DNA from 2 places in the Serratia sp. AS12 genome. Region 1 is predicted to be linked to the other one. Evidence: predicted binding sites of a transcription regulator. Region 1 holds the regulator's gene; the other holds the start of a gene.

What was found. Region 1 encodes PhoB, which activates phosphate uptake and scavenging genes when phosphate is short. Its sites were predicted from a motif close to CTGTCATAAAACTGNCNNAT; they were not measured.
Region 2: the regulator PhoB is predicted to act here: its motif matches at 1,059-1,078, upstream of phoA (alkaline phosphatase).

Annotation. Positions count from the first base shown of each region.
Region 1 covers NC_015566.1:1,064,772-1,080,092, forward strand. The annotation lists gene sbcC (exonuclease subunit SbcC) at 1-2,343, opposite strand, end outside; gene sbcD (exonuclease subunit SbcD) at 2,340-3,572, opposite strand; gene phoB (phosphate response regulator transcription factor PhoB) at 3,796-4,485, shown strand; gene phoR (phosphate regulon sensor histidine kinase PhoR) at 4,510-5,826, shown strand; gene SERAS12_RS04960 (PstS family phosphate ABC transporter substrate-binding protein) at 5,843-6,781, shown strand; gene SERAS12_RS04965 (cobalamin-independent methionine synthase II family protein) at 6,996-8,102, shown strand; gene brnQ (branched-chain amino acid transport system II carrier protein) at 8,551-9,870, shown strand; gene proY (proline-specific permease ProY) at 9,942-11,348, shown strand; gene SERAS12_RS04980 (hypothetical protein) at 11,382-11,645, opposite strand; gene SERAS12_RS04985 (mechanosensitive ion channel family protein) at 11,777-13,042, opposite strand; gene malZ (maltodextrin glucosidase) at 13,291-15,114, shown strand; gene ggt (gamma-glutamyltransferase) at 15,180-15,321, opposite strand, start outside.
Region 2 covers NC_015566.1:1,600,303-1,615,623, reverse strand. The annotation lists gene SERAS12_RS07595 (helix-turn-helix transcriptional regulator) at 1-240, shown strand, start outside; gene SERAS12_RS07590 (glutathione S-transferase N-terminal domain-containing protein) at 304-1,011, shown strand; gene phoA (alkaline phosphatase) at 1,150-2,577, shown strand; gene SERAS12_RS07580 (GNAT family N-acetyltransferase) at 2,729-3,289, shown strand; gene SERAS12_RS07575 (TetR/AcrR family transcriptional regulator) at 3,296-3,919, opposite strand; gene SERAS12_RS07570 (NAD(P)H-binding protein) at 4,017-4,856, shown strand; gene SERAS12_RS07565 (malate:quinone oxidoreductase) at 5,291-6,868, shown strand; gene SERAS12_RS07560 (helix-turn-helix domain-containing protein) at 7,074-7,532, shown strand; gene SERAS12_RS07555 (fimbrial protein) at 7,594-8,490, opposite strand; gene SERAS12_RS07550 (fimbria/pilus outer membrane usher protein) at 8,628-11,192, opposite strand; gene SERAS12_RS07545 (molecular chaperone) at 11,271-11,999, opposite strand; gene SERAS12_RS07540 (fimbrial protein) at 12,064-12,621, opposite strand; gene SERAS12_RS07535 (EAL domain-containing protein) at 13,095-13,811, shown strand; gene SERAS12_RS07530 (hypothetical protein) at 13,834-14,424, shown strand; gene SERAS12_RS07525 (FMN-binding glutamate synthase family protein) at 14,600-15,321, shown strand, end outside.

The DNA of each region.
Region 1 (15,321 bases):
CCGTTCGCTCTGCCGTTGTTGTTGCTGTTGCAGGCCGGCAAGCTGGCCGGCCAGGCGATCGCGCTGCTCCTGAGCTTTCTGCCATTGTTCCGCTGCCTGATGGCTGGCCTGCTCGCAGGCGGTCAGTTGGGCACGCAGCTGTTCGCGCACCTGCGGAATGTGTTGTTCGCCAAACAGAGCCAGTCGCTGCGCGCGTTGCTCGCCCAGGGTTTTCTCGCCCTCTTGCCACTGTTGCTGCAGGCGCTGCTGTTGCAACTGCGCGTCGGCGTGGTTTTTTTCCAGCAGGGTGAAGCGCTCGTCCAGCAGCGCTTGTTGCTGTTGCGCCTGCTGTTGCTGCGTCTGGAGCTCGGCCAGTGCATCTTTCGCCTGCTGTACCGCGCGTGCTGCCTGCTCATGCTGTGACAGCTCTTGCTGGCCCTGGCGCTCTTCGCTGTCGCAGGCATTCAGCCACTGGCTCAGGCGCCCGGCATCTTGCAGATCGAAATCAAACGCCAGCGGCGCGCTGAGGGTTTGCCACTGTTGGCGCTGGGCGGCGAGTTGCCGCTCGTCCTGCGCTATTTGCTGTTGTTGGCGCTGTTGCTGTTCCTTCAGGCTTTCGCAACGGGTGCGCAGTTCGGTGCCCTGAGTGTACAGCGCCTCGGTTTTGACGCGCATTTCCGCCAGGCGCAATGCTGTCTCGGACGGTTTTACCGCCTGATATTGCTCAATGGCCGGATGGCTGGCGGAGCCGCACAGTGGGCAGGGCTCGCCGCTTTGCAGCAGCGCCCGCTCGGCTTCCAGGCTGACGATACGCTTTTCCAGCTCAAAGGCTTTTTCCACGTCCAACTGATGCGCTTTTTGCTGCTTGTAGTGCCGCCGGGTTTCTTCCAACTGTTGCTCATGTTCGCCAAGCTGCGCCTGACGGGCGGTAAACTCTTTGCGCTGTTGTTCGAGCCGCTCGTTGGTCTGGCGGAACAGCGAGGAGAGGGTGAACAGTTGCTGGCGTGCCGGGCGCAGCTCGGCCAACGCGGTCTGACGCTGACGCAGCGCCGCCAGCGGTGACTGCGCTTCCAGCGCATTTTGCTGTTGTTGCTGCGCCATCAGCGCTGCGGTAAGACCGTTAAGCTTCTCCCGATGCTGCCCGGCCTGTGCGGTCAGTTGGCTGCGTTGAACGTTTAACTGCTCCAGATCCGTTTTCTGCTGATGGCACTGCCGGGCGGCGTTGTCGCACGCCTGCTGCAATTCCGTCTGCGTTTTTTGCAACTGAGCAATCTGGTGGTCGAGCGGGACGATCTGCTCGTCGATCAGCCGCTGCTGGGTCTGCTGGCGTTCGGCTTGCGCCTGTTGCTCGGCGCGCGCTTTTTCCACTGCCTGCTGCAATGGCGCCATCTGCGCAAGCTGATGCTCCTGCTGCTGCGCCATTTGGGCGATCTGCTGTTGCAGCGCCTGCTGCTCACTGCGGCAACGGTGACGGTCGTTATGCAGCGGCCGCAGTTTCTCAGCCGGTTCGCTGCGCGCCAACTGTTGCAACTGCGGTTCGGCCGCAGCCTGCTCCTGTTGCACAACGCTCAACTGGCGTTGGTATTCCTGCTGCCGGAGCTGCGTTTGCTGCCACTGTTGCAACCAGTTCAGCGCCTGTTGCTGTTGCCGGGCCTGTCCGCTGAGGGCGGTTTCCTGCGCGCTCAGCTCAACTAACTGGCTCTCCAATTGCTGACGTTGTTCGTCATTCAGCAGTTCAATGCCGCTGGCGCGTTGATGCAAGGCGTCCAGATCGGCTTTGGCCTGTTTGTGCTGCTCGAAAACCCGTTCGGAAAGCTGGCCGTAGATTTCGGTGCCGGTCAGCTCTTCCAGCAGTTCGGCCCGGTCATTGGCATCGGCATTGAGGAAGGCGGCGAACTGCCCCTGGGACAGCATCATCGATTTGGTGAAGCGGCCGAAATCCAGCCCGGTGATCGCGGCGGTCAGATCCAGCTTGTCGCGGACTTTATCCGCCAGGATTTTACCGTCTTCACGCAGTGCCAGTTCCACCTTTGGCGCTTGCAGGTTGCCGTCCGGCGCGTTTTTGGCTCGGCGTTGGCTCCAGAAGGCGCGGTAGCCGACGCCCTTGACCTCAAATTCGACCTCAGCCAGCGATTCGGCGGTGTGGCGAGTCATCAGTTCGTTTTGGCTCGGTGTCACGTTGAGGCGCGGTGTCTGGTGGTACAGCGCCAGGCAGATAGCATCCAGCAGGGTGGTTTTACCCGCGCCGGTTGGCCCGGTGATGGCGAACAGCCCATTACTGGCAAAAGGCTCGGCGGTGAAATCGATCTTCCACTCGCCCTGCAATGAATTGAGGTTCTTCAGCCGCAGGCTCAGGATTTTCATTGGGTCGGCTCCTCGTCGTTGTGCCGCACGGTCTCGACCACCTGATGGAACATTTGGCGCATCCGCTGCTGGCGGGGCTCTGTGATTTCCGTCTCCTGCGCCAGCCGCCGCTCGAAGACCTCATCGACGCTCAGTTCGTTGAGCGTTTCCTTGTCCTGCTGTTCAAGGGCCTGGCGGCGCTGCTCTTTACTGCGGCGCAGCAATACCACCTCCACCGGCAGTTGATCCGCCAGCAGCTGAATACGGCGCTGAATGTCGCTGAGGTAATCTTGTGTCGCCACTTCGATGTCCAACCATACCGGCAGTTCTCCCTGATAATCGGCGAACTGCCGCAATTGTTGTTCGATCTGCGCCAAATCACCTTTGATCAGTTGCATCGGCTGGAAGTTGGGGATATCCAGTGCGGTGACCTGCTGCAGGGCACCATCGGCGAAATCCACCATAAACACGCTTTTGGGTTTGCCCAGCTCATCGAAACTGAGCGGGATAGGAGAACCGCTGTAGCGGATATGCTCGGATTTGGCGACGTTTTGCGCCCGGTGAATATGCCCCAACGCAATGTAGTCGGCTGGCGGAAACGCCTGTGCCGGGAAGGCATCCAGCGTGCCGATGTAAATATCGCGCACCGAATCGGAGGTGGTAACGCCCATGGTGGTCAGGTGGCCGGTGGCGACAATCGGCAAGGTGAGCCCCAGTTCATCGCGGTGTGCGCAGGCCGCCTGGTAGAGCTGCTGGTAGTGTTCCGCGATCGCCTCTTGCAACGCCTGCTGCTTTTGCCCGCCCGATTCGCCGGCGCGGCTGGTTGTCAGATCGCGCGGGCGCAGGAACGGGATGGCGCACAACACCGCACCCGGTTGGCCGTCGCGCTGGTTAAGCACCAGGATTTGCTGCCCGATGTCGCTTTGGGCGTTGGCGATCACCGTTGTATTCAGGCAAGAAAGCAATTCACGCGATTCATTCAGGGTTGCCACGGAGTCATGGTTACCGCCCAGCACCACCAGTTGGCAGCCGGTATGCTGCAACTCCACCACAAAGCGGTTATACAGCTCGCGGGCGTAGCTCGGCGGCGAGCCGGTGTCGAACAGGTCCCCGGCGACGATCAGCGCATCCACCCGTTGCTGTTCAATTTGCTCGATCAGCCAGCGTAAAAAAGCCTGGTGCTCGGCGGCACGGCTTTTGGTGAAAAAGTACTGGCCAAGATGCCAGTCAGAGGTGTGGATCAGGCGCATGACACTCCCGGGGCGATAAACTAATGGGGGGATTATAAAGGGGGCAGACTCTCCTGTCGTGACGCAATGATTATGACAACTGAATGATTTTTCTTTGCAGTTGGAAATAATCGCTATGCTTACTGGCTATAACAGGCTGGTTTTTTCATAAAAGTGTCACAAAACTGACGCATAATGGCGCCCGCAATCAACTGTGATCGCTAACACATTGGCAGGATTGACGATGGCAAGACGCATACTGGTGGTGGAAGACGAAGCGCCGATCCGTGAGATGGTGTGCTTTGTGTTGGAACAGAATGGTTACCAACCGTTGGAAGCCGAGGATTATGACAGCGCCGTGACGCGCCTGTCTGAGCCGTTCCCTGATTTGGTGTTGCTCGACTGGATGTTACCCGGCGGTTCCGGTATCCAGTTTATCAAACACATGAAGCGTGAAGCGCTGACCCGCGATATCCCGGTGATGATGCTGACCGCACGCGGTGAAGAAGAAGACCGGGTACGCGGCCTGGAAGTGGGAGCGGACGATTACATTACCAAGCCGTTCTCGCCGAAGGAGCTGGTGGCGCGCATCAAGGCGGTAATGCGCCGCATTTCACCGATGGCGGTGGAAGAAGTGATTGAAATGCAGGGGCTGAGCCTGGACCCTTCCTCGCATCGCGTAATGGCTAATGAGCAAGCGCTGGATATGGGGCCGACCGAGTTCAAATTGCTGCATTTCTTTATGACCCATCCGGAACGTGTTTATAGCCGCGAACAGTTGCTTAATCACGTCTGGGGCACTAACGTTTATGTGGAAGACCGCACCGTTGACGTGCATATCCGCCGGCTCCGTAAGGCGTTAGAGACCACTGGTCATGACAAAATGGTTCAAACCGTTCGGGGCACCGGCTACCGATTCTCAACGCGTTACTGATCGCGTCGCGCTGGAGAATATGCTGTGCTAGAACGCCTTTCCTGGAAGAGGCTGGCCCTGGAGCTGGCTCTTTTCTGTTTACCTGCCTTGTTGCTGGGGCTGATTTTCGGCTATTTGCCCTGGCTGCTGCTGGTCGCCGTGCTGGCGGCGCTGGTCTGGAATTTCTACAACCAACTCAAACTTTCCCACTGGCTGTGGGTCGATCGCAGCATGACGCCGCCGCCTGGGCGCTGGAGCTGGGAGCCGCTGTTTTACGGCCTGTACCAGATGCAGCAGCGCAACCGTCGCCGTCGCCGTGAACTGGCGCTGTTGATCAAACGCTTTCGCAGCGGCGCGGAATCGCTGCCCGATGCGGTGGTGATGACCACCGTTGAAGGCAATATCTTCTGGTGCAACGGGTTGGCGCAGCATCTGCTGGGATTCCGCTGGCCGGAAGACAACGGCCAACACATCCTTAATCTGCTGCGTTACCCGGAGTTCAGCCACTATCTGCAACAGCAGGAGTTCACGCGGCCACTGACGCTGCAACTCAATAACGAGCACTACGTCGAGTTCCGCGTGATGCCCTATTCGGAAGGGCAACTGTTGATGGTGGCGCGCGACGTCACCCAAATGCGTCAGCTGGAAGGCGCGCGCCGCAACTTCTTCGCCAACGTCAGCCATGAGTTGCGTACACCCCTGACGGTATTGCAGGGCTACCTGGAGATGATGAGCGACGAGGAGCTGGACGGCTCGCTGCGCGGTAAGGCGCTGGGCACCATGCAAGAGCAGACCCGGCGCATGGACGGGCTGGTCAAACAGCTGTTGACGCTGTCGCGCATTGAGGCGGCGCCTAACGTCGATATGAACGAGCGGGTCGATATCCCGTTGATGTTGCGGGTGTTGCAGCGTGAGGCGCAGTCGCTGAGCGGCGGCAACCATGAGATTACCTTCCGGGTGAACGAGCAGCTCAAGGTGTTCGGCAACGATGACCAACTGCGCAGCGCGGTGTCGAATCTGGTGTATAACGCCGTCAATCACACGCCGAAGGGCACCAATATTGAGGTGAGCTGGCAACAGACGCCAAATGGCGCGCAGTTCCAGGTCAGCGACAACGGGCCGGGTATCGCCGCCGAACATATTCCGCGCCTGACCGAGCGTTTCTACCGTGTCGATAAAGCCCGTTCACGCCAGACCGGCGGCAGCGGGCTGGGGCTGGCGATCGTCAAGCATGCGCTCAGCCACCACGATGCGCGGTTGGAGATCCTCAGCGAACAGGGGATTGGCACCCGTTTCATCTTTACCTTGCCTAACCGGTTGATTGTTCCTGCAGCTTTATCAGAGAATGCGGTGAAAAATTAACGCGCGAGAGGCTGGCATGATCCGAATCACCCGATGGCTGTTGCTGTGCCTGGTGCTGCTGGTGAGCCGCGGCGCACTGGCGCAGCCGGACGGTATGCTGTCCGGCAACCTGTCGAGCGTCGGCTCCGATACGCTGGCGAATCTGATGGCGCTGTGGGCGCAGGACTTCAGTCAGCATTATCCTAACGTCAATTTGCAGATCCAGGCCGCCGGTTCTTCAACCGCGCCTACCGCACTGGCGGCGGGCGCAGCGCAGCTTGGGCCAATGAGCAGGCCGATGAAGGCGGCGGAAGTGTCGGCGTTCGAACACCGTTATGGCTATGCGCCGCTGGCCGTGCCGGTAGCGGTGGATGCGCTGGTGGTGCTGGTGCATCAGGACAATCCGTTGCGCGGTCTGAACCTGCAGCAGCTCGACCGTATTTTCTCCGCTACCCGGCGCTGCGGTGAAAGCCGGCCGCTGATGCGTTGGGGGGAGCTGGGGTTGCCCGGCAGTTGGCAACAGCGCGACCTCCAACGTTTCGGGCGTAACTCCGCCTCCGGCACCTACGGCTATTTCAAGTTGCGCGCCCTGTGCGGTGGCGATTTTATGCCGCGGGTCAATGAGCTGCCCGGTTCGGCCTCGGTGGTGCAGGCGGTGGCCGGTTCGCTGAACAGCATTGGCTACGCCAGCATCGGTTTTCGCGCCAGTGGCGTGCGTCTGCTGCCGCTGGCGGAGTCGGGCGAAAACTATGTCATCCCCAATGACACCAACGTTAGCAACGGCAGTTACCCGTTGTCGCGCTATCTGTACATTTACATCAATAAAGCCCCCAACCAACCGCTGGAGCCGTTGACCGCCGCTTTTCTCGATCGCGTGCTGTCCGATGCCGGGCAAAAGCTGGTTAATCATGACGGTTACCTGCCGCTGCCATCCGATACACTGCGCAAAACCCGGCTGGCGCTGGGCCTGAAGTAACCTTCCAACGGGCGGTTGCGTGGCGCCCAACATGAATTTCTCTCAACACCAATGAAAATTCTTCCATTGCCGCCCGACAAGCGGCGTGACAGGATGCTCCTCAATGCTAATTTTAGCCGTCTGGATGTCCATAATAACCCAGCGTAATAGTTCACACTGTCAATCATTGAAGCAAAGAGGCTCGATCCTTTGCCTGTCACCGGGAGTTATAAATATGTGCGATTGCAACCATGCCTTTCACGCTGACGTTGTCGGCAGCCTGTTGCGCCCTGTGGCGCTGAAAACCGCTCGCCAGCAGTTCCAGCAGGGTGAAATCGATGCCGCCCGGCTGCGCGCGGTTGAAGACGAGCAGATCCGTTTGGCGGTGGCAAAACAGAAAGACCTCGGTTTGGCGGTGGTGACGGACGGCGAATTCCGCCGTGCGTGGTGGCATTTTGACTTCCTGGAAGGGTTGGACGGCGTGGAAGGTTATGATGCGGATCAGGGGATCCAGTTCAACGGCGTGCAAACCCGCGCGCGCAGCATCAAGGTGGTCGGTAAATTGGGCTTTAATCCCCAGCACCCGATGCTGGCGGATTTTCGTTTCCTGAAGGCGACGGCCGGCGATGCGGTGCCGAAAATGACCATTCCCAGCCCGAGCGTGCTGCACTTTCGCGGCGGGCGCAAGGCCATCGACAGCCGGGTTTACCCGGATCTGAATGTCTATTTCGACGATCTGGCGCAGACTTACCGTGACGCGATCAAGGCGTTTTATGATGCAGGCTGCCGCTATCTGCAACTGGATGACACCGTCTGGGCTTATCTGTGTTCGGACGATCAACGGCGGCAGATCCGCGAGCGCGGTGAGGATCCGGATCGTCTGGCGAAGATCTACGCCGACGTGCTGAATGCGGCGATCGCCGGCAAGCCGGACGATCTGACTATCGGCTTGCACGTGTGTCGCGGTAATTTCCGCTCTACCTGGATCTCCGAAGGCGGCTACGAGCCGGTGGCGGAAATCCTGTTCGGCCAGGTGAATATCGACGCTTTCTTCCTGGAATACGACAACGAGCGCTCCGGGGGATTCGAGCCGTTGCGTTTTATCAAACCCGGTAAACAGCAGGTGGTGCTCGGTCTGATCACCACCAAAAACGGCGAGTTGGAGAACCCGGAACAGGTGAAACAGCGCCTCGAGGAGGCCGCACAGTTTGTCGATCGCCGCCAGTTGTGCCTCAGCACCCAATGCGGGTTTGCCTCGACCGAAGAGGGCAATAGCCTGAGCGAACAGCAGCAGTGGAATAAGCTGCAAAGCGTGGTGAATATTGCCCGAGAGGTTTGGTAAGCGCGCAGATCCCGTTCAGACCACGCGAAAACCGATCGTTTATTGGCGTTTTCGCGCGGTCTCAAGCCGGATGCTTCACGGTTTGTGAATGCGATGCTCAAAAATGATACAAATCATGTAGTGTATATTTATTGATAGCCACTATGATCGACTGGTGACAAAAGATTATCTGGTCGATAGCTCTGGTTTTTGTCGCACGACTTGCCTTTCAACGCTATAAACGTTTAACTTACCCCCCGTTGTCGGACTAAACTTCCATTTATAACTCCTAAAACTCTGCCCAACATCATGAGTGGTTAATTTCGAATAAGGACAAAACGTCGGACGTTATGCGTTTTCTGCTCTTATTGGTCTCACGATGAAAGGGCAAGCCGGCAGCCGGGTGGGGGCATTACGTCACCACGATATCGGGTACTTTTTTTCATTTGAACAGGCAGCACGACATCGTATGAGTCATCGTTTAACGTCAAAAGATATTATGGCGCTGGGTTTTATGACCTTTGCCTTATTTGTCGGCGCCGGGAACATCATTTTCCCGCCGATGGTCGGTTTACAGTCCGGTGAGCACGTCTGGACCGCAGCAATCGGCTTCCTGATTACCGCAGTCGGTTTGCCGGTGATAACCGTTATCGCTCTGGCACGCGTTGGCGGCGGTATTGACGCCCTTAGCACGCCGATTGGCCGCAGCGCCGGTTTGCTGCTGGCGACGGTCTGCTATCTGGCGGTTGGCCCGCTGTTCGCCACCCCGCGTACCGCGACCGTGTCCTTTGAAGTGGGTATTGCGCCGCTGACCGGTGACGGCGCCATGCCGCTGTTTATCTACAGCCTGGTGTATTTCGCGCTGGTAATCGGCATCTCACTGTATCCGGGCCGCTTGCTCGATACCGTGGGCCACGTGCTGGCTCCGCTGAAAATCGTTGCGCTCGGCGCACTCGGCATTGCCGCGTTGGTTTGGCCGGCGGGCACCCCTATTCCGGCTACCGACATTTATCAGCACGTTCCTTTCTCTTCCGGCTTCGTCAACGGCTATCTGACCATGGATACGCTGGGCGCGCTGGTGTTCGGCATCGTCATCGTCAACGCTGCGCGTTCCCGCGGCGTGAAAGATGCCGGCCTGCTGACGCGCTACACCATTTTGGCTGGTCTGATCGCCGGTGTGGGCCTGACGCTGGTTTACCTGAGCCTGTTCAAGCTGGGTTCCGGCAGCGGCGTGTTGGTGCCGGACGCGACCAACGGCGCGGTGATCCTGCACGCTTATGTGCAAAATACCTTCGGTGGGTTGGGCAGCTTCTTCCTGGCGGCGCTGATCTTCATTGCCTGCATGGTGACTGCGGTAGGCCTGACCTGTGCCTGCGCCGAGTTCTTTGCTCAGTACCTGCCGTTCTCTTATAAGACGTTGGTCTTTATTCTGGGCCTGTTCTCGATGGTGGTTTCCAATCTGGGCCTGAGCCATCTGATCCAGATCTCTATCCCGGTGCTGACCGCGATTTACCCGCCGTGTATCGTGCTGGTGGTATTGAGCTTCACCCTGCGTTGGTGGAACAGCGCGACGCGTATCGTGGCGCCGGTGATGCTGGTCAGCTTGTTGTTTGGTATCCTTGACGCGGTGAAAGCGTCCGCCTTCCAGCACCTGTTGCCGGAGTGGACCAATCACCTGCCATTGGCTGCGCAGGGGCTGGCATGGCTGTCGCCTTCTCTGCTGATGCTGGTGTTGGTCGCGATTTATGACCGGGTTTGTACGCGTTCTGAAGTGACCGCGCACCCATAATCCCCCGGCTGAATTTTGGGCCACGGACTTGTCCGTGGCTTTTTTACGTTTAAAAAACACGGGTTATTTTCATGCAACAACAGTCACCCTCCGCCCCTGCGGCCAATAAGCTGAAGCGCGGTCTCAGCACGCGTCATATCCGCTTTATGGCTCTCGGATCGGCCATCGGCACCGGCCTGTTCTACGGTTCGGCGGATGCCATTAAAATGGCCGGCCCGAGCGTTTTGCTGGCGTACCTGATTGGCGGTATCGTCGCCTTTATCATCATGCGCGCTTTGGGCGAGATGTCGGTCAACAACCCGCAGGCCAGCTCATTCTCCCGCTACGCGCAGGACTACCTTGGCCCGATGGCCGGGTATATCACCGGCTGGACCTACTGTTTTGAAATTCTGATCGTCGCCATCGCCGACGTGACCGCGTTCGGCATTTATATGGGCGTCTGGTTCCCCGAGGTGCCGCACTGGATTTGGGTGCTGAGCGTGGTGCTGGTGATCGGTGCCATCAACCTGATGAGCGTGAAGGTGTTCGGTGAGCTGGAGTTTTGGTTCTCGTTCTTCAAGGTCGCCACCATCATCATCATGATTGCCGCCGGTATCGGCATCATCATTTGGGGGATTGGCAACGGCGGGCAACCGACAGGTATCCATAACCTGTGGTCCAACGGCGGCTTCTTCAGCAATGGCTTTATCGGCATGATCCTGTCGCTGCAACTGGTGATGTTCGCCTATGGCGGCATCGAGATCATCGGTATCACCGCCGGTGAAGCCAAGGACCCGAAAACGTCGATTCCCAAGGCCATCAATTCGGTGCCGTGGCGCATCCTGGTGTTCTACGTCGGTACGCTGTTCGTCATCATGTCGATTTATCCGTGGAATCAGGTGGGCACCAACGGCAGCCCGTTTGTGCTGACCTTCCAGCACATGGGAATTACCGTGGCTGCGGGCATCCTCAACTTTGTGGTGATCACCGCGTCGCTGTCGGCGATTAACAGCGATGTGTTCGGCGTAGGCCGCATGCTGCACGGGATGGCCGAACAGGGCCATGCGCCGAAGATGTTCAGCAAGGTGTCGAAGCGCGGCATTCCGTGGGTCACGGTGTTGGTGATGATGCTGGCGTTGCTGTTGGCGGTGTATCTCAACTACATCATGCCGGAAAACGTGTTCCTGGTGATTGCCTCGCTGGCTACCTTTGCCACCGTGTGGGTGTGGATCATGATCCTGTGCTCGCAGATTGCCTTCCGCCGCAGTCTGAGCAAAGAGCAGGTGAAAAAGCTGGCGTTCCCGCTGCGCGGCGGCGTGTTCACCTCGGTGATTGCGATTATCTTCCTGGCGTTCATCATTGGTCTGATAGGCTACTTCCCAACTACCCGCGTATCGCTTTACGCCGGTCTGGTGTGGGTTGTGGTGCTGCTGGCGGGTTACTACTTCAAGGTCAACCGCCAGAAAAAGCGGGCGGTGCTGGCGCAGCAGCAGGATTAAAAATAAAAACACCGGCCATGCGCCGGTGTTTTTTTATCGGTTTTCCTCGGGCTCATCGTCGCCGGAAGCTCGGGCTTCGATGCGCAGGCTGCTGTCGTTCAGTCGTTCTTCCTTCCCTTCTCCTGCTGCGCGCGCCAGCACTTCGCGGATATCCTGCATATTGCTGCTCAGGGCGCTAAGCGCCGGCTGCAAGGTCCGACTCATACGGCTTTCGTCCAGCGAAGCGCTGTGCAGACAGCCAATAAACAGCAGCGTGGCCAGCGAGGTAAACAGCCGGTGGCGTAATGGTTTCAGCAATCCTCTTTTCCTTCAGCGGGCGATAATCAATGCATTAACGCTGTTTTTAGGCCGAAAGAAAAGCGGGCCGAGACATCCGTTGCCCCTGGGTTGATAGTCATTACCGGCTGAAACAGTTACGTCAGCCTGCGTCAGGAAACGTCCGTCGCCGCTCGCATTTGGCTCAGCATGCTACGCATGTCGTTGCCGGTGGGCGTTTGATGCACGCGCAGATCGAACTCGTTAATCACCGCCAGAATATGATCAAAGATATCGGCCTGAATGCTCTCGTATTCCGCCCACACAGTGGTGTTGGTGAAGGCGTAAATCTCCAGCGGCAAGCCCTCCGGCGTCGGTGCCATTTGGCGCACCATCAGCGTCATGCTCTGATGAATATTGGGGTGAGCGCGCAGGTAAGCCACCAGGTAGGCGCGCAGCGTGCCGAGATTGGTCAGGCGGCGGCCGTTGAGCGGTGAGCTGAGATCCACGGCACTCTGCTGATTATAGTGGCTCAGTTCTTGCGTTTTATCGTTCAGATAACGCTGCAACAGCGGATTGCGATTCAGGCGCTGTTGCTCTTCCGGGGACAGAAAATGCACGCTGGTGGTGTCGATATTGATGCTGCGCTTGATGCGCCGCCCGCCGGATTCCGACATTGAGCGCCAATTCTTGAAGGAATCTGAGATCAGCGCATAGGTGGGAATGGTCGTGACGGTGTTGTCCCAGTTACGTACTTTTACCGTGGTCAGGCCGATGTCGGTGACCGCGCCGTCTGCACCGTATTTCGGCATCTCCAGCCAGTCGCCGATTTTCAGCATATCGTTGGCGGAAAGCTGAATGCCGGCCACCAGCCCGAGGATGGGATCCTTGAACACCAGCATCAGCACCGCAGTCATCGCACCCAGACCGCTGAGCAGCAGCAATGGTGATTTGCCCATCAGCAATGAAACGATCATGATGCCGATCAAAATGGCCGCTACCAGTTTCAGCCCCTGGAAAATGCCGCGCAGCGGCAGTTGATTCGACAGCGGACTTTGGCGCAGCACCGCCAGCAGCGTATCCAGCAGCGAAAACAGCGACAGCAGGGCAAAGCCCATGATCCAGACCTGCGCGGCGGTGACGATGAACGCCTGCGTCTCGCCGCCGGCGCGCAGCCACAACACCGCTTGCAGATTGATGATGACCCCTTGCAGCAACAGCGCCATGCGCTGAAACAGCTTGTACTGGGTAAGCGCTTGTTGCCATACGCGCTGCGACTGCTGGCCACGGCGTTGGATCGTCGCCAGCACCACGCGGTGCAGCACCAGATGGATGGCCACCGAAATCAGGACGATCAGCCCAAGCACCATCAGCAGAGACATCACGCCGCTGAATTCCAGCCCGAACTTCTCCAGCCACAGTGTTATCTGTTGTTGCATTATCGCTCCTTTAAAAAATGCGCAAAAAATATCCAATACACTCAAAAGACGTTAGCCTAATGGCTGCGGGCCATAATGTGCGGCTGTTTACCCTTTTTTACATAGGGTTGCCGCCGGCTGCCTATCTCCACCCCCCGGCTCCTCCCCGAGTTTAGCGGCCAAAGAGGAGGGGGGCTTGCACTTAACGTGGCATTGTTCGTGGCATTGAATAACGTCGTCGATTTCGTTTTGTACAGCAGGAGAACAGTATGCTTAACGCCTGGCATCAACCGGTCCCGCCCTTTGTGGTGAAGAAGGGACAACGTCTGGATATCACGCTGTGGTTACAGGGTGATGATTTGCCTGAAAGGGTGTTTTTACGCGCCGAGCCGGATAACGAAGAATGGCTGCTGATCATGAAAGCGCACAGCGCTGAAGGCCGGTGGCGTTATCAGGCCAGCCTGACGCTGAACGAAGGAGAGGCCACGCGGCGCTACTGCTTCAAGTTGGTGTGGGCCGATCGTCAGCAATGGTTCGGGCCTCAGGGTTGGTCGCTGATCCCGCCGGGCCAACTGACGCAGTTTGCGCTCGACGAACCTGACCGCAGCCCGGCCTGGGTGGCGGATCAGATATTTTATCAAATTTTCCCCGATCGTTTCGCCGGCAGCGGCGGCGAGCACGGTATTCAGAACGGCAGCTATCGCCATCACGCGGCCGGTTGCGACGTGGTGCGTCGCGACTGGCAGCATCCGCTGGAAGACCGGGATGCCGCTTCCACTTTCTATGGCGGCGATTTGGATGGCATCAGTCAAAAGCTGCCTTACCTGCAGAAACTGGGCATTACGGCACTCTACCTGAACCCGATTTTCACCGCGCCGAGCGTGCATAAATACGATACCGAAGACTATTACCAGGTTGATCCCTATTTCGGTGGCAATGCCGCCTTGCAGCGTTTGCGAGTGAGTACTCACAAGGTGGGGATGAAACTGGTACTGGACGGGGTGTTTAACCATACCGGCGATTCCCACCCCTGGTTTGATCGTCATCAGCAGGGCGACAATGGCGCCTGTCACCACCCGGATTCACCGTACCGCGGCTGGTTCAATTTCTACCCTGACGGCCGGGCGCTGGACTGGAAAGGCAATGCCAGCCTGCCGAAGCTCAATTTTGCCGAACCTCAGGTGGCCGAGAAGATTTATCGCGGCGACGGTAGCGTGGTGCGCCACTGGTTACGCCCACCGTACAGCATCGACGGTTGGCGGCTGGACGTGGTGCATATGCTGGGTGAGAACGGCGGTGCTACCGGCAATCTCCAACATCTTGCCGGCATTTATCAGGCGGTCAAACAGGAAAACCCGCAGGCCTACGTGCTGGGCGAACATTTTGGCGATGCGCGCCGCTGGCTGCATGCCGGCGTAGAAGACGCGGCGATGAACTATATGGGCTTCGCCCTGCCGGTAAGAGGGTTCCTTGCCGGACTGGATGTGGCGCATCACCCGGTACAGATGGACGCTGCGGACTGCGCGCAGTGGATGGACGGCTACCGTGCCGGATTACCGCACGGCAGCCAACTGATTCAGTTTAACCAGCTCGACAGCCATGATACTGCGCGCTTTCTGACGTTGTTGCAGGGCAATCAGGCGCGAATGCAGATGGCGGCGGTGTGGTTGATGAGCTGGATTGGCGTTCCCTGCTTATATTATGGCGACGAGATTGGCCTGGATGGCGCCAACGACCCGTTCTGTCGCAAGCCGTTCCCGTGGGATGAGAATCAGTGGGATCAGAGCCTGCTGGCGCTGTGCCAACGGATGGCGGCGCTGCGTAAACTGAGTCTGGCGCTGCGTCGCGGTGGTTGCCAGGTGTTATATGCGGCCGGTGAAACGCTGGTATTCGTGCGCCTTTATCAACGGGAGCAGGTATTGGTGGCATTACAGCGTGGCGGCGGCGGTGAAGTGGCATTGCCGTACAGCCCGCTGCTGGCCGCAGGCAAATGGCAGCGGCTGGAAGGGCATGGTGAGCTGAGAGAAGAGCAGAACGGCATGACGCTGCAACTGGGCGAAGAGTCGGTCACCTTGTGGCGACGGGGAGGCTAAGGCAGTGAAGGGGCCGATAAGCCGGCCCCTGATTAAGTTAGTGTGCGTTCACACTTTCTATAAGATCAATAGCCTACCGCTGAACCTGCCGGGCGGCGCACGTCATTGGCGCCGTACAGATAACCTTCGCGTACCTTGCCGGAAACCGCAGAGTCGTTGCCGGAATTGGCCGGGCTAACGCCTGCGGCACCCGGCAGGCCCACCAGA
Region 2 (15,321 bases), 540 kb from region 1:
CAGACCGCCCTGGCGCGATTGGGCGTCGACTGCGCGCCTGCGCCCTCACGGCGGCGCTTCGCCTGCGGCTGCCTGGACTGGAGCGAACGCAAGGCTCACCTTGGCGGCGCACTTGGCGCAGCGCTACTTAACGCCTTTATCGAGCGCGACTGGATAAGGCGCCGGCTCGATAGCCGCGAGTTGCAACTCACCGCCACCGGCAAGAATGCTCTGAAAGCACATTTTGACCTCACGGTTTAACCCCGCAACGCGTTAGCTTTGGTGCAATACTCAATAGGCAAACCGTCAACCCGAGGACTCTTCATGCTCGATCAAACCCAATTCCCGATTATCAAACGCTGGCCCGCGCAGCACCCGGAAAGGCTGCAACTTTATTCCTTGCCGACGCCAAACGGCGTAAAAGTGTCCATTATGCTCGAAGAGATCGGCCTGCCTTATGAAGCGCACCTGATCGATATCGGCAAGAATGAAACCTGGACACCGGAGTTTTTGTCGCTGAACCCTAACGGTAAAATCCCTTCGATTATCGATCCCGATGGCCCAGGCGGTAAGCCGCTGGCGCTGTTTGAATCCGGTGCCATCCTGCTGTATCTGGCAGAGAAAAGCGGTCAATTCCTGCCACAGGATCCCGCGCAGCGCTATGAAACCATCCAATGGGTATTTTTCCAGATGGCGGCGGTCGGCCCGATGTTCGGCCAACTCGGCTTCTTCCACCGCTTCGCCGGGCGTGAATACGAAGATAAACGCCCGCTGGAGCGTTATAAAAATGAATCCAAACGCCTGCTCGGCGTGCTGGAAAGCCGCCTCGAAGGTCGCGAGTGGATCATGGGCCAGGATTACACCATCGCCGACATTTCTCTGCTGGGCTGGGTGCGCAACCTGATCGGTTTCTACGAAGCGCGCGAACTGGTGGAATTCGACAGTTTCCCACGGGTGGGGCAATGGCTGGAGCGCGGGCTGGCACGCCCGGCAGTACAACGCGGCCTGAATATTCCCGCTCGTAACGAATAATTTATTGCCTGGGATAGCCGCTGGCTATCCCATTTTCGCTCCCCGCATCGTCATAAAAGTGTCACACCTCTGCACTACTCTCCCTGCGTAACAAACTGATGCTATTTATGTTTTATTATTACGACAAGGAGTTTTCCCATGCTGCAGCCCGTTTCTTTGATCGCTGGCGCCGTACTATCCGCCCTGCTTTGTTCCACCGCCTTCGCCGATGAAACACCGGCCAATACCGCGGGTCTTTCCGAGCGCGCGGCGCGCGGTAACATCGTGGAGCCGGGCGGCGCACGCCGTCTGAGCGGCGATCAAACCGCCGCGCTGAAAGCCTCGCTGTCTGACAAAACGGTCAAAAACGTGATTTTGCTGATTGGCGACGGCATGGGCGATTCTGAAATCACCTCGGCGCGCAACTACGCAGAAGGCGCGGGCGGCTATTTTAAAGGCATTGATGCCCTGCCGCTGACCGGTCAATACACCCATTACTCGCTGGATAAGAAAACCCACAAGCCAGATTACGTGACGGATTCCGCCGCCTCGGCGACCGCATGGTCAACCGGCGTAAAAACCTATAACGGCGCGCTGGGGGTTGACGTCAACGGCAAGGATCAGCCGACGCTGCTGGAAATCGCCAAGGCGGCAGGTAAAGCCACCGGCAACGTCTCCACCGCCGAGCTGCAGGACGCCACACCGGCAGCGCAGGTCTCGCATGTCACCTCTCGCAAATGTTACGGCCCGGAAGAAACCAGCGAAAAATGCGCCACCAACGCGCTGGAGAATGGCGGCCGTGGCTCGATCACCGAGCAATTGCTCAAAACCCGCGCCGACGTCTCGCTGGGCGGTGGGGCGAAATCCTTTAATCAGCTGGCGAAAAGCGGCGAATGGCAGGGAAAGTCATTGAAAGACCAGGCAACTGCGCTGGGTTATCAGTGGGTGGAAAACCTTGACGGCCTGAATGCCATCAGCGTAGCCAATCAGCAAAAACCGCTGCTGGGGTTGTTTGCCGCCGGCAATATGCCGGTGCGCTGGCAGGGCCCAAAAGCCTCGCATCACGGTAATATCGACCAACCGGCGGTCACCTGCGAGAACAACCCGGCACGTACTGCCGACATCCCAACGCTGGCGGCAATGACCGAAAAAGCGATAGATCTGCTGAAAAATCAGCAAAACGGTTTCTTCCTGCAGGTGGAAGGCGCATCGATCGACAAGCAGGACCATGAAGCCAACCCTTGCGGCCAGTTCGGCGAGACGGTCGATCTGGATGAAGCGGTACAGAAAGCGCTGGCCTTCGCCCGCGCCGACGGCAACACGCTGGTGATTGTCACCGCCGACCACGCCCATTCCAGCCAGATTATTGCCGTCGATGCCAAAGCGCCAGGCCTGACGCAAACGCTGACCACCAAAGATGGTGCGCCAATGACCATCAGCTACGGTAACTCGGAGGAAGGCTCTCAGGGACACACCGGCACCCAGTTGCGCGTTGCCGCCTACGGCCCGCGTGCCGCTAACGTCGTGGGACTGACCGATCAGACCGACCTGTTCTACACCATGCGTGACGCCATGGCGATTAAGTAAGTCGGTTGCCCGGTAGCTTGCTCTATCCCTTCTCCTCCTGAATATCAGGGGGAGAAGCGGCTTTAACAGGTTAAAAATGATCGATTAACGGCTATATTCACCCTTGCGTCTTCACTTCGCGCCAAAGCGCCCAGATGAAAAGGATGAGCCCTTGCAGTTGATTAACCTGCCATTTACCACCGAACGTCTGCGGCTACGCCGCTTTACCCCTGCCGATCTCAACGCCTACGCGGCTTATCACCGCCTTCCGGAGGTTTATCGGTATTTGTACGCCCCCACGCCGAGCGATGCGCAGTTGGAAGAACAGCTTTCCCAGGCAGTGGCTTCGCGTTTCAGTGAGGATGGCGATATCTTTTACTGTGCGGTCACTCTGCAAGACAGCGGGGAATTGATCGGTGAAGTGCTGCTGAAACTGGCCAACCGCGCGGCATTGCAAGGAGAGATCGGTTATATCTTCAACCCGGTCTACGCCGGTAAAGGCTATGCCGCAGAGGCGGTGCGTGCAGTGCTCGATCGCGGGTTCAGCGAGGTGGGTTGCCACCGCATCTTTGCCCGGCTCGATGCCGCCAATCAGGGCTCGATCGGCGTGGTCGAGCGGCTGGGCCTGCGTAAAGAGGCCCACCTGCGGCAAAACGACCGTTTCAACGGCGAGTGGGGCGACGAGTTTATTTACGCCTTGTTGAACGAAGAATGGCAGCGCAGACAACCGTAGCGCGTTCTAGGCATCTGCCAGCACCTTCGCCGCCATTTGCTTATAGCTCTCCACCAGTTCGCGGCCCTCATCGGGGCCGGTACTGACCGCCAGGCGCATCGTCGCTTCTCCCAGATGCATCAGCAGAAAAGCGGCATTTTCAACCGCAACCGGATCCGCCTGTGGCCGCAAACGCCGTATCGCCGCCGCCAGCAACGCACCGTTCAATCGGCTTTCCGCCACCTCTTCTTCGCGCAGCGTTTTGTTGGCCTGCGTTGCCGCCCAGATATCCCGCATGACGGGCTCAGCCATAAACAAGGCGTAATATTCGTCAATCAGGCAGCTAAAAGCCTCGATCAGTTGTGTAAAATTCTGTACTTCAGTTAAACACTGCTCAATGCATTCGCGCGCTTCCTGGTTATAACGCTGTGCCAACACGCGCACGATAGCGGTCTTATCCGGGAAGTACTGGTACAGCGCCCCAATGGAAATACCGGCATTGAGCGCCACTTCGCTCATTCGCATCGCATCGCTGCCCTGCTGGGCTATCAGCGCGGTGGCGCAATCCAGGATCAGCTCCACCTTCTCACGGCTCCGCGTCTGGCTGGGTTTACGCCGTAACGCGGGCGGATTTTTTTGCTTGTCATTCATCAGCATCGTCCTTTGAACCAAAAACTACCTTGACAATAATACGAGGGTTTATCATATTTACAAAACATGAGTAACACTCACATTTTGGAGATGAACGATGGATAACAGCGATATGACCTCACCGATACTGGTTTTAGGCGCCACCGGTAAAACCGGCAGCCGTGTAGCAGCGCGTTTGCAACAGCAAGGCGTGGCCGTGCGCCCCGGCCACCGTGGCGCCGCCATTCCTTTTGACTGGGAGGACAGCGGCAGTTGGCAACCGGCCTTACAGGATGTGAAAAAGGTGTATCTCAGCTTCCAGCCCGATCTGGCGGTGCCGGGCGCCATCGACACCATTGAACGTTTTTGCCGACAGGCGGTAACGGGGGGTGTGCAAAAGATCGTGTTGCTCAGCGGGCGCGGAGAAGACGAAGCTCGCCAGGCAGAAGAAATGGTAGAGCGCAGCGGCGCGGACTGGACGATATTGCGCGCCAGCTGGTTTATGCAAAACTTCAGCGAAAGCTTTATTTACGATGAGTTGCTGAACGGCACGGTTTATTTGCCGCCGGGCGAAATTCCAGAACCCTTTATTGATGCCGATGATATCGCCGACATCGCGGTCGCCGCTCTCACTCAGCCCGGCCACAGCAATAGGGTATATGAACTAACCGGCCCGCGACTGATGACATTTGAACAGGCCATTAGCGAGATTGCCGCCGCCAGCGGACGTGAGATTCTCTATCAGCAGGTGCCGATAGCCGATTATGTCGGTTATCTGCGCGAAGCGCAGTTGCCGGAGGAGATGGTCAGCTTGCTGGAGTATCTGTTCAGTACGGTACTGGATGGGCGCAATGCATCACTGACCGACGACGTTCAACGCAGCCTTGGGCGCCCGGCGCGTGATTTCAGCACCTATGCCGCCGACACCGCAACCCGCGGTATTTGGCAACCGCGCTAATCGGATGCTGGCCGCCACACGGCGGCCATTTTCGTTTTGTTACCGGCTACCCTTTGCAATTCATCGCTAAATATTGTGTGATAATGAAATATCGTTTAAATCAACGGCAATTAAACCCTGCTAATTTAGCGGTTATATTTAGCCCGCAATAATAAATGAATTATTCCTGCCTATATTTCTCTTTTTTTAGTTACAAAAGTAGTTTTTAACATTCTTGCAAACAATAATATCCCCTCAGTAACCTGAGTTGAACAATCCGCCTCCAGGTAGCCTGTAATAATCCACTTTTCGTTAAAGAAAACTATTAACAAAAAGACATTATCACTGTAATTCGGCTCATGCCGGGCGGTCTGTTTTGGCTTATTTCCAGGGTAACTCCCGATAAATTCTTTCACCTGCAATGAGTAGAATTTACACCTAAGAGATTTGATTTAATGAGAAAATTACTCGTCCTGATCTTCTGTCTGAATCTGTTCGGCATCACGCAACAGGCTGCAGCAGAAGAGAACAAGACCGTCGATGTGGTACTGATTGGCGGCGGCATCATGAGCGCCACCCTGGGGACTTACCTGCATGAACTGGAGCCGAATTGGTCCATCGACATGTATGAGCGCATGAACGGCGTTGCGGAAGAAAGTTCCAACGGCTGGAATAATGCCGGTACCGGCCACTCCGCTTTCGCCGAAATGAACTACACGCCAGAGAAAGAAGACGGCACCATTGATATCAGCAAAGCCGTGGTGGTTAACGAGTCTTTTGAAATCTCTCGTCAGTTCTGGTCTTATCAGGTAAAAAATAACGTCCTGAAAGATCCAAAATCCTTTATTAACAGCGTACCGCACATGAGCTTTGTCTGGGGTGACGATAACGTCAACTTCCTGCGCAAACGCTATGAGGCGCTGCAGCACAGCACCCTGTTCCGTGGGATGGAATACTCCGAAGACGCCAACCAGATTAAACAGTGGGCGCCGCTGGTAATGAACGGCCGCGATCCGGCGCAGAAAATTGCCGCGACCCGCATGCCGCTGGGTACCGACGTCAACTTTGGCGTGATCACCCATCAACTGGTGGATACGCTGACCAAAAATCCTAACTTCAAGCTGAACCTGAGCCATGAAGTGCGCGATATCAAACGCAACGCCGACAACACCTGGCGCGTCACCGTGGCCGATCTGAACCGTGACGGTAAAGAAACCACCGTTAACGCCAAATTCGTGTTTATCGGGGCAGGCGGTGCCTCTCTGACACTGTTGCAGAAATCCGGCATTCCTGAAGCTGACGGCTACGGCGGTTTCCCGGTCGGCGGCCAGTTCCTGGTGACCACCAATCCGGAAGTGGCGAATCAGCATCTGGCCAAGGTTTACGGTCTGGCCAGCGTAGGTTCGCCGCCAATGTCGGTTCCGCACCTGGACACCCGCATGCTGGATGGCAAGCGCGTCGTTCTGTTCGGGCCATTCGCCACCTTCTCCAGCAAGTTCCTGAAAAACGGTTCGCTGTTCGATCTGCTGCACTCTCTGAGCACGTCTAACCTGATGCCGATGACCCATGTCGGGCTGGATAACTTCGACCTGGTGAAATACCTGGTTGGCCAGTTGATGATGAACGACGATGACCGTTTCGCTGCGCTGAAAGAGTACTTCCCTGAAGCCAAACAGGCCGACTGGAAGTTGTGGACCGCCGGCCAACGCGTGCAGATCATCAAGAAAGATGATGAGAAAGGCGGCGTGTTGCAGTTCGGCACCGAAGTGGTCAGCTCCGAGGACGGCAGCATCGCCGCCCTGCTCGGCGCATCACCGGGCGCCTCTACCGCTGCGCCAATCATGCTGCACCTGATGGAAAAAGTGTTCAAAGATAAAGTGGCGACGCCGGAATGGCAGAGCAAGCTGAAAGATATCATTCCATCCTATGGTCACAAGCTGAACGGCGACATTGAAATGACCAACAAGATCCGCGGCTACACCAGCAGCGTCTTGCAGTTGGACTATATCGAAGTGAAGCCGGAAACTCACTGATCCGACGTTTGTTCCCCCTTCCCTCAAGGCCGCCTCGCGCGGCCTTTTCTGTTTCTCCGCGGCTGGAAGAGCACGTTTAGCCACCTTTAGTCCTCCAGTTAACACTTGCGTAACCCGGTTCAGCGGCCTATTATCAAAGAACTAGCTTGGATAATTACTCTTACCCACTATGACCTGAATGCCGTACCGCGGGAGAACTTAAACAATGGATCGCGTCAATATCATTCACGATTTGCTGAACTGGATTGAAACTCATCTGGATCAACCGCTGCTGTTAGATAACGTTGCGGCGAAATCGGGCTACTCCAAGTGGCACCTGCAAAGGATGTTCCGCAGCACCACCGGCCATGCGCTGGGCAGCTATATCCGCGAGCGCCGCCTGTCACAGGCCGCGCAGGCGCTGCGTTCGACCCCACGCCCTATTCTCGACATCGCCTTGCAGTTCCATTTTGATTCCCAGCCGTCTTTTTCACGGGCGTTTAAAAAACAGTTCGGCAAAACGCCGGCGGTGTATCGCCGCACCACGCGTTGGGACGTGGTAGAGATGCGTCCGCAACCGATCGCGCCGCAGAACGGGCATCGGCACGAGTCGCCAGGCGCGCACTTGTGGTATGCGGGGAAATGCGTGGATGGCGCCTGCACTCATTGGATGGGCCAGCGCTGAGGCGGATAAAAAGCAAAAAGCCAATGGGCAATCCCATTGGCTTTTTTAATGCCCGCAATACTCAGTTGTATTCGATGGTAAAGGTTGCGGTCGACTGGATATTGCCGCCTTTGATCGTAGTGCCGGTACGGTAGTAACGGGCTTTCAGCGGCAGGGTCAGGGTGTTGGCCTGGTTCGGTACGGTGCGGCCTGCGTTGACCGCATCACCGTTCTTGATAGGCTGCGTGGTGCTGCCCGTCAACAACTGTACGGCAACGCCGGAAGCCGTATTGGCGCCAGATTGCGATTTGATCACGCCAGGCGCATTAGAACTGTCCGGAGTGTAGTCAAAACGCACATTCACAATCCCCTGCCCGGCATTGCCTGGCAACAGATTTTCACCGACGCCGCCAACGCAGTTAATGTTGATATCAAACGCCTTCTCACCCTGGGTTGAGCCGACACCGCCAAAAGAGGCTGCCGTGACGGTATCCAGATTAACCACCTTGTTTTTGGAACCGCTGTCCACATTGCAGGTTGAAGTGACAATCGTCAGGCTGTTGGCATCGACAATCGATTGCAGCAGTGGCAACCCAGGACCGGTACCGTCCATGTAATAGTTGGTATATAGCCCGGTAGTCAGCTGGCCGGTGCCTGTTTGGGCCGCGGTTTTAACGACGTCAATCTTGAAGTAACCGCCGTTAAGGGTAACGTTGGAATTACCAGAAAAGTTCAAGGTATGAGGGTAGAAGTTACTCACCGAGCCGGCCTCACGGTATAAACGAATACCGATACCCGGAATATTGGTACTCCACACATTGGTGAAGCTGGTGGCGCGGCCCTGCATGATCGAACCAATCGCGCTGCCGCCTCTTGAGCAACTGGCGATATTACTGACTTCATTGATTGGAAACTGGCCGGTAACCAAAGTGTCGCCCACCTGGCTGCCTGGGGTCACCAGCACACGCCCAAGCTTCATATTGATCACCTGCGCCTTGTAACCACTTCTGACAGAACAGGCGGCATAAGCACTTTGACCGCCCACCATCATCAAGCCGAGCAGCATCAAGCATTTCGCTGACGTTTTATTCAGTGACAGAACACGCGTTAATTTTATCATTTGCAACTCGCTTCAATAATTTCGTAGTCAGTATTGCCCTGCGCTTTCGCCTTGTAGCTATAGCTGACAGAACACTGCTGCGTAGGCTGCGTGCCCCATTTCACCTGTAACAGCCCTTTTTGCGCTTCCGTACGCAAGTAGATGCGGCTGCCCTGGCCGACGATGCCCACCACCTGATTGCGGGTGTCCAGCACTTCAGAACCAAATGGCAACGCGTTGCCGTCCGGGCCGAGAGCATGAATGATCAACGCCTGGCCTTTGGTGGTTTTGAACTCCAGCCGTGCGATGGCACCGGCGTAAGGCGCAATCTGCTGACTGCTGCTTTCCAACTCCACATCGCGCGACATGCCGCTCGGATCGAGCGTTACGTTGGTCATGCGGTATGGCGCCACGTAAGGCACTACCGCATAGCCGTTATCATCGATACGCACGCCCGGCGAGTTGGTCACGATAGCCCCGGCAGCGTCCGGCGCCTCTACCAGCACCATGGTCTGGCCGCGCTGCGGCGTCATGGTCACCCCACCGCTGTGAGCCACTACGCTGCCCGACGCCCCGATCGACGACTGACGATAATCCTTGCCGTAGCTGTAAGAACCGTTCAGCGTCGAGAACCGGCTACGGTATTCGCCGCTTACGCTGCTGTTGGTGCCGCCGGATTGATCGTTAGCCAGCGCCGCGCTGTAGCTGAGGTTGTTGTCTTCACCGGTAGAACCGTTAATGCCCACGCGGCTGCTGTCGTAGCCGTTATCGGTATAGCCCAATGAACTGTTCAGGCTCAGCGTCTGCGAACCGACGCTGAACGGAATCGACAGCGTCAGGTAATAACGGGTTTCATCACGGTTATACATGTCCGAGGTGCGCATGGCGGACAGGCCATAGGTGACGCGACCATAATAGTTGTTATAACCCACCTGATACTGCTTGGTGCTGCCGCCCCGGTTCCAGTAATCGCGAACCGAACCGGTGATATACAACGCGCCAAAGTCATCGCCCAGCCCCTGGTTGAGGGTCAGTTGGTATTCGCTGCGCTGGCGGTTAACGGCGTCGGCACTCAGGTTCTTGCGTTCGTTGTCTCGCGAGTAAACGGCGTCACGCAACGAAAGGTAACCGGAGGTGGAGTAGCGATAAGCGGCGATGGTGAAGTTGGTGTTGGTTTCAGTCATCAACTTGCTATAGCTGAGCTTATAGCTCTGACCGGATTGGTCGCCCTGCTTCAGGCGGGTATTGGCCTGAGTCACGTCCAGAGCAAAGGCACCGATCGGCGTCGCTACCGCACTGCCCAACAACACGGCACCATAGCCGTCACTGGCGATAGCGCCGGTGTAGCCGGTGATGATATTGGTAAACCCGCGCTGATAAGTCGCCTGGAACATATCGGGTTCCTTGCTCAAATTATCATCGCGCACTCGGCCTGCGGTCAGGGCATAACGCTGGATCCCCGGGCGCAACATCTGCGCTACCGAAGCGTAAGGCACGCTGAACTGGCGCTTGCTGCCGTCGGCCTCGTTGATGGTGACGTTCAAGTCGCCGCCGTAACCGGTTGGATAAAGATCGTTAATCACGAATTCGCCGGGCGCAACGGTGGTCTGGTAGATCAACTGGTTATTCTGACGGATCTCCACCAGCGCGTTACTTTGCGCCACGCCACGCACCACAGGCGCATAGCCGTTCAGAGAGTCAGGCAACATGCGGTCATCCGTCGCGACCTGTACGCCGCGAAAACCGATAGAATCAAAGAAGTCGCCGCTGGTATAGGTATCACCCAACGTCAGCATGCCGCGTACGGCCGGGATGGCACGCTGCGCGTAAGTGGCGGTGTTTTGCCAATGGGTGCTTTCGTTGGAGCGCCAGTTGACGTTAGAGTCATGGCGCAACTGCCAACCGGCCACGTTTAACCCGGCGTTCAGGGTCAAATAAGCGTTGGTTGAATCCGCGTTGCTGCCGTTGGCGGAACTGTGGGTATTAAAGGCATTAAAATTATACGAAAGGCTGCCGGCGGTAATGCCACGATCCCAGAATTTCGGATCGACATAGCCACGCGCACTCCGGCGCAGCGACGACTGCGGGATACTGATATCCATTCGCAGCGAACTGGTATCAAGGCGATAATAGGCTTCCGGCACCCACTGCGGCAGGCTTTTACAGGTATCGGTAGTGACCGAAGGATCGCTGCTCAATGCCGCAGTATCCACACCGAATTCATCCAGCGACAGCAGAGAGAAACAGGTGTCGGCGCTGTTTTTACCCGGCACGTTTTTGAAATCGATACTCTTCTTGCCTTTCCACTCGCCGTTAACATAGACGTCGAGTGAGTATTTGCCGGCAAGAATAGGGTTGCCGTCGCGGAAACGCGAAAGATCGACGCCTTGCGCCTCCCCAATCAGGAAGCTGCTGTTGAAGGAAGCTTCAACCGGTGCGGTGGGCTTTTTGTTGTCGGTAACGATTTCCGCCAGGGCAAATCCAGGCGCCGCCAGGCAAAGTGCGCCGCCGGTCAACAACAGAATCGACTTATAGTTAAATAGCGCCCGTTTAATGGCCGCAGAGATAGGCAACTCTTTCATATAAAAGCATTCCTTTACCAAATTAAGCTCACCCCACCGACAGCTTGCGCTCTGGGGTATGAGTCTCTCTTCCAAGAGTTACTTTTGCTTATTCTTAGTGCGGGACACGCGTCCGCCAAAATCGTTAATGGTGGTAAATGCAACGTCGGCGATGCGCGAGCTGTCACCGGAAAACGACAGCGTTTTTTCCTGGCCTGGGGCCAGCATGTCGCCGTGGGGTGCCAGCGGCACGTTCTTCTGGTTGACGACGGCATTGATTTCGGTAAACGACACGTAATACGGCGTTGGGTTTTTCACGCTGACGCCGGCGCCGCTAAAGCGCCACTGCAGTTTTTCAGGTGCATCGTTCGCTTCGCCAGTCAGGCCGGCCGGACGATACAGCAGTTTGACGCGGGTGCGGAAAGCCACCTGTAAAAAGTTCTCAGGCGTACTGCTGCTTGCCCCGGTCGGCGCAGGAGGGATCTCCAGTACGTTCAACCAGAACAGGGATTCTTTGTCTTGTGCCAATGCCGACGTGGTCAGTGAAACACGCAGCGCCTGGCCGGTAGCCGGTTCAACGCGGCTGATTGGCGGGGAAACGATAAACGGTGCCTTGCTGTTTTCAGGCGTGGTTTTCGCATCGCCTTCGTCAATCCAGGATTGGATCAATGCCGGTGAAGTTCCATTATTTGATAATTGGACGGTAACTTCCCGTTGTTTTCCCGGATAAATAATACGAGTACCGTTAATGATGACACTGGAAAAAACGCTGCTGCTGAATAGCGTGGCAATCAGCAATACACTGTATTTTTTAAATGAATTTTTCATTATTTTATCACTACGGTAGGGAAAAACGGCGGAGGTATTCCCCCCGCCAGAATAAAAATATTACTTATTGATAAATGATGGTGTACTGAACGCTTGAAGTCACATCACCAGCGCCGGCAGCGTTGGTCGCGTAATATTCAGCGTAGTAGTTCAGGTCAGCAGAATCGCCTTCGTTAGCAACGGTAACCCACTGAGAGTTGTTCTGCGCGCCGTTGGTGCCGGCGGCCAGAATTGGCAGGAACTGGTTGTTGCTGCCCAGCAGCTGAATTTGCACGTTGGTCGCTGCATCAGTCTGCGCCTGGTTGTTCAGACGGCCAGTATTGAAATCAACAGTTGCGCCTGGCTCGAAATAAGTGGCTACCTGGCCTTTAGAACATTTGGTCAGGTTGATTGCGAATGGAGTACGGCCGGCAGTTGCGCTCTGAGTTGCCAAAGTTGAAGCAGAAACAGTTGGCAGAGTAACGGTGAAGTCTTTACCGCCTGGGGTGCTGATAGTACAAGTCTGGTCAGTCACTTTACCGTTGAAAGTAATAGTACCGTCAGTCGCTTGTGCAGAAAAAGAAGAAATAGTAGCGGCGCTTACAGCCAATGCCAATACGGCAGACAGTTTAGAAATTTTCATATTTAGACTCTCGATGAATTAATACAACTATTAAGTACATTCAGCGATGCTACTCCTTGTCAGGAATGAAGCCCCGATGAATCCATTGCCCGGCGAAATATAGACCAGGCTTATTCTTATTGTTAAATCGTTTATAACATTCATATCACCCCTCTTGATAGGAAAAAACTATCAACAAATACCTATCGATCGATGTTGACGATTCAACTGAATAGGAATAATCTGTGTTTTGAAAAGCCAGGCAGTTCAATACATTGCTTTAAGTCATAATTATCAGGATATTATCCTGTAAATTTACATTTTGTTACCCTTGAAATCATTTGGACTTCACGACAAATTGCGCGTTTAATGGTCTGGGGGCGACATGACACGTCTTGGTTGAATTAAATAAGATAATTACCAATAAAAATCACTTATTAACTTTTATTACCGTTAAAAAACAAGAAGTTACATATCAGTCAAAGGATTGAGGAATGAGCGGTTCTTTTAGAGCGAAAAATAACGGGATTAATTATGTTTTCCAGCCAATGTTCGGAAAATCCGGACAATTGCTGGCCGTTGAATGCTTGTCCCGATTCCCTTTCAATAGCGAATATGCTCATTTTTCCCCTGAGCAGTTTTTTCGATCTGCCGATAGTGCAACCCGAATTGAGATTCTGTTAGAACAGGTCAGCCTGATAGAAAAATATAATCACTGGTTTCGTGATAATCAGGTTATAGCCACATTGAATGTGGACGACCATTCGTTGCGATGGCTGGCCAGTGACCATTTTGCAGAAAGAATTCGCGCCACTCGGTGTATTCATTTTGAAATCAGCGAAAACTCAACCCGACTGGTAAAAGATCGCGTTCATGGCGATCCCTCGCTGAAAAGTTATTCATTTTGGCTCGATGATTTTGGTTCTGGCTACGCCGGTTTTTCCGCGTTGTATAACAGCCAGTTCCGCTTCGTTAAGCTAGACCGGTTTTTGTTATGGAATTTTATGGAAAAATCTGGCGGTGACGGCTTAATGCGCGCTTTATTGCGATTTTTTTACCTTAACCATTACAAGGTAATTATCGAAGGGGTTGAAACTCCCGACCATAAAAAATGGCTGGACGAAATGCCATATTACGCACTGCAGGGAAAGCTGTGGAAGGAATCCGACATCAAGGATTTGAACTCGCTTCTTACAGCTGAATACTTTTAACTCATTATTGGTGTCTGCCATTATGTCTAAAAACAATGTCCTTGTTATTAGTGAGTGTAAGTACAGCTATGTCGGCCTTTCGGTGTTAGTGAAAAAACATTACGGCAAGTACGATATCAGACTGTTTTCGGATTTTATGCAGGGGGGATCCAAGGCGGAAAAGATAATTAAGCACGATATCGCGCTGATATTTACCTCGCAAAATCTGGAGCAAAGTGTCAACGTCATTGAAAGTCTGGTGTCAATGCATCAGCAATACAACACCAAAACGCGGATCCTGGTATTTTATGATGACGAACGCGTAGTGAAACTGCTGTCGATACTGGGTATTTCCGTTGAATTAGTCTCTACCCGTATCCCACTTTATTCGCTGCAGGAAAAAATACAAAATCTGTTGGAAAGCAAAGAGTCAGGCGGGATAAAAATGCAGAAAACCCGCGAACTCAGCCCTGCGGAAAGCGATGTCATCTTCAACCTGCTGCGTGGCGATAGCCTGCTGCATATTGCCCAGAAGCGCGGCACGCATCCCAAAACCATTTTCTCGCAAAAATACAGCGCGATGAAAAAGCTGCGTTTGCGCAGCATGAGCACCATCTTCGTCGCCAGTAAATAACCCTTCAGGCTGCTACCCGGCGGCCTGCTTTCGTCGCGCCAGGTTAAATTAATGTAACAATGAGCGACATAGCAGCAACAGTCACATAACACTCCTGTCTATTGGTTACGATTTGGCCGTGGGGCTTTCCCACAAGTCGTGTCGTATGGATTAAATAAAAACATCAGGAGATGTTATGAAATCATCCTTGTTCAGCCGTTATACCTGCTTTGTTTTGAGCATCTTGCTTGCGCTGGCGTCATTGGCACTGTTGCCGCAACGACCCTGGTTTTGGTTGCCGACAATCCTTTTCGGGTGTCTGAGCGCACTGGGTATTTACGATCTGACTCAGCAACGCCACGCCATCTGCCGCAACTATCCGATCATCGGCCGCCTGCGCTTTTTCTTCGAATTTATCCGCCCGGAAATACGCCAATATTTACTGGAAGAAGATAACGCCCAGATCCCGTTCTCACGTACTCAGCGCACGCTGGTCTACCGCCGCGCCAAAAATGAGATGGGCGACAAGCCATTCGGTACCCAACTGGACGTTTATCAAACGGGTTATGAATGCATCGGCCATTCCATGCGCCCGGTAGCGGCATCCGATCCCACCAGTTTTCGCGTGGCGATCGGCGGCCCGGACTGTAGCCAACCCTATTCCGCCTCAATCTTTAATATCTCCGCCATGAGCTTCGGCGCGTTGTCGGCCAACGCCATTCGCGCCCTCAATCTTGGTGCAGCGAAAGGTAATTTCTATCATGACACCGGCGAAGGCAGCATCAGCCGCTATCACCGTGAACACGGCGGCGATCTGGTGTGGGAACTGGGCAGCGGCTATTTCGGCTGCCGCGCCGCCGACGGCCATTTCGATCCGCAGCGCTTTGCCGAGCAGGCAAAAAACCCGCAGGTAAAAAT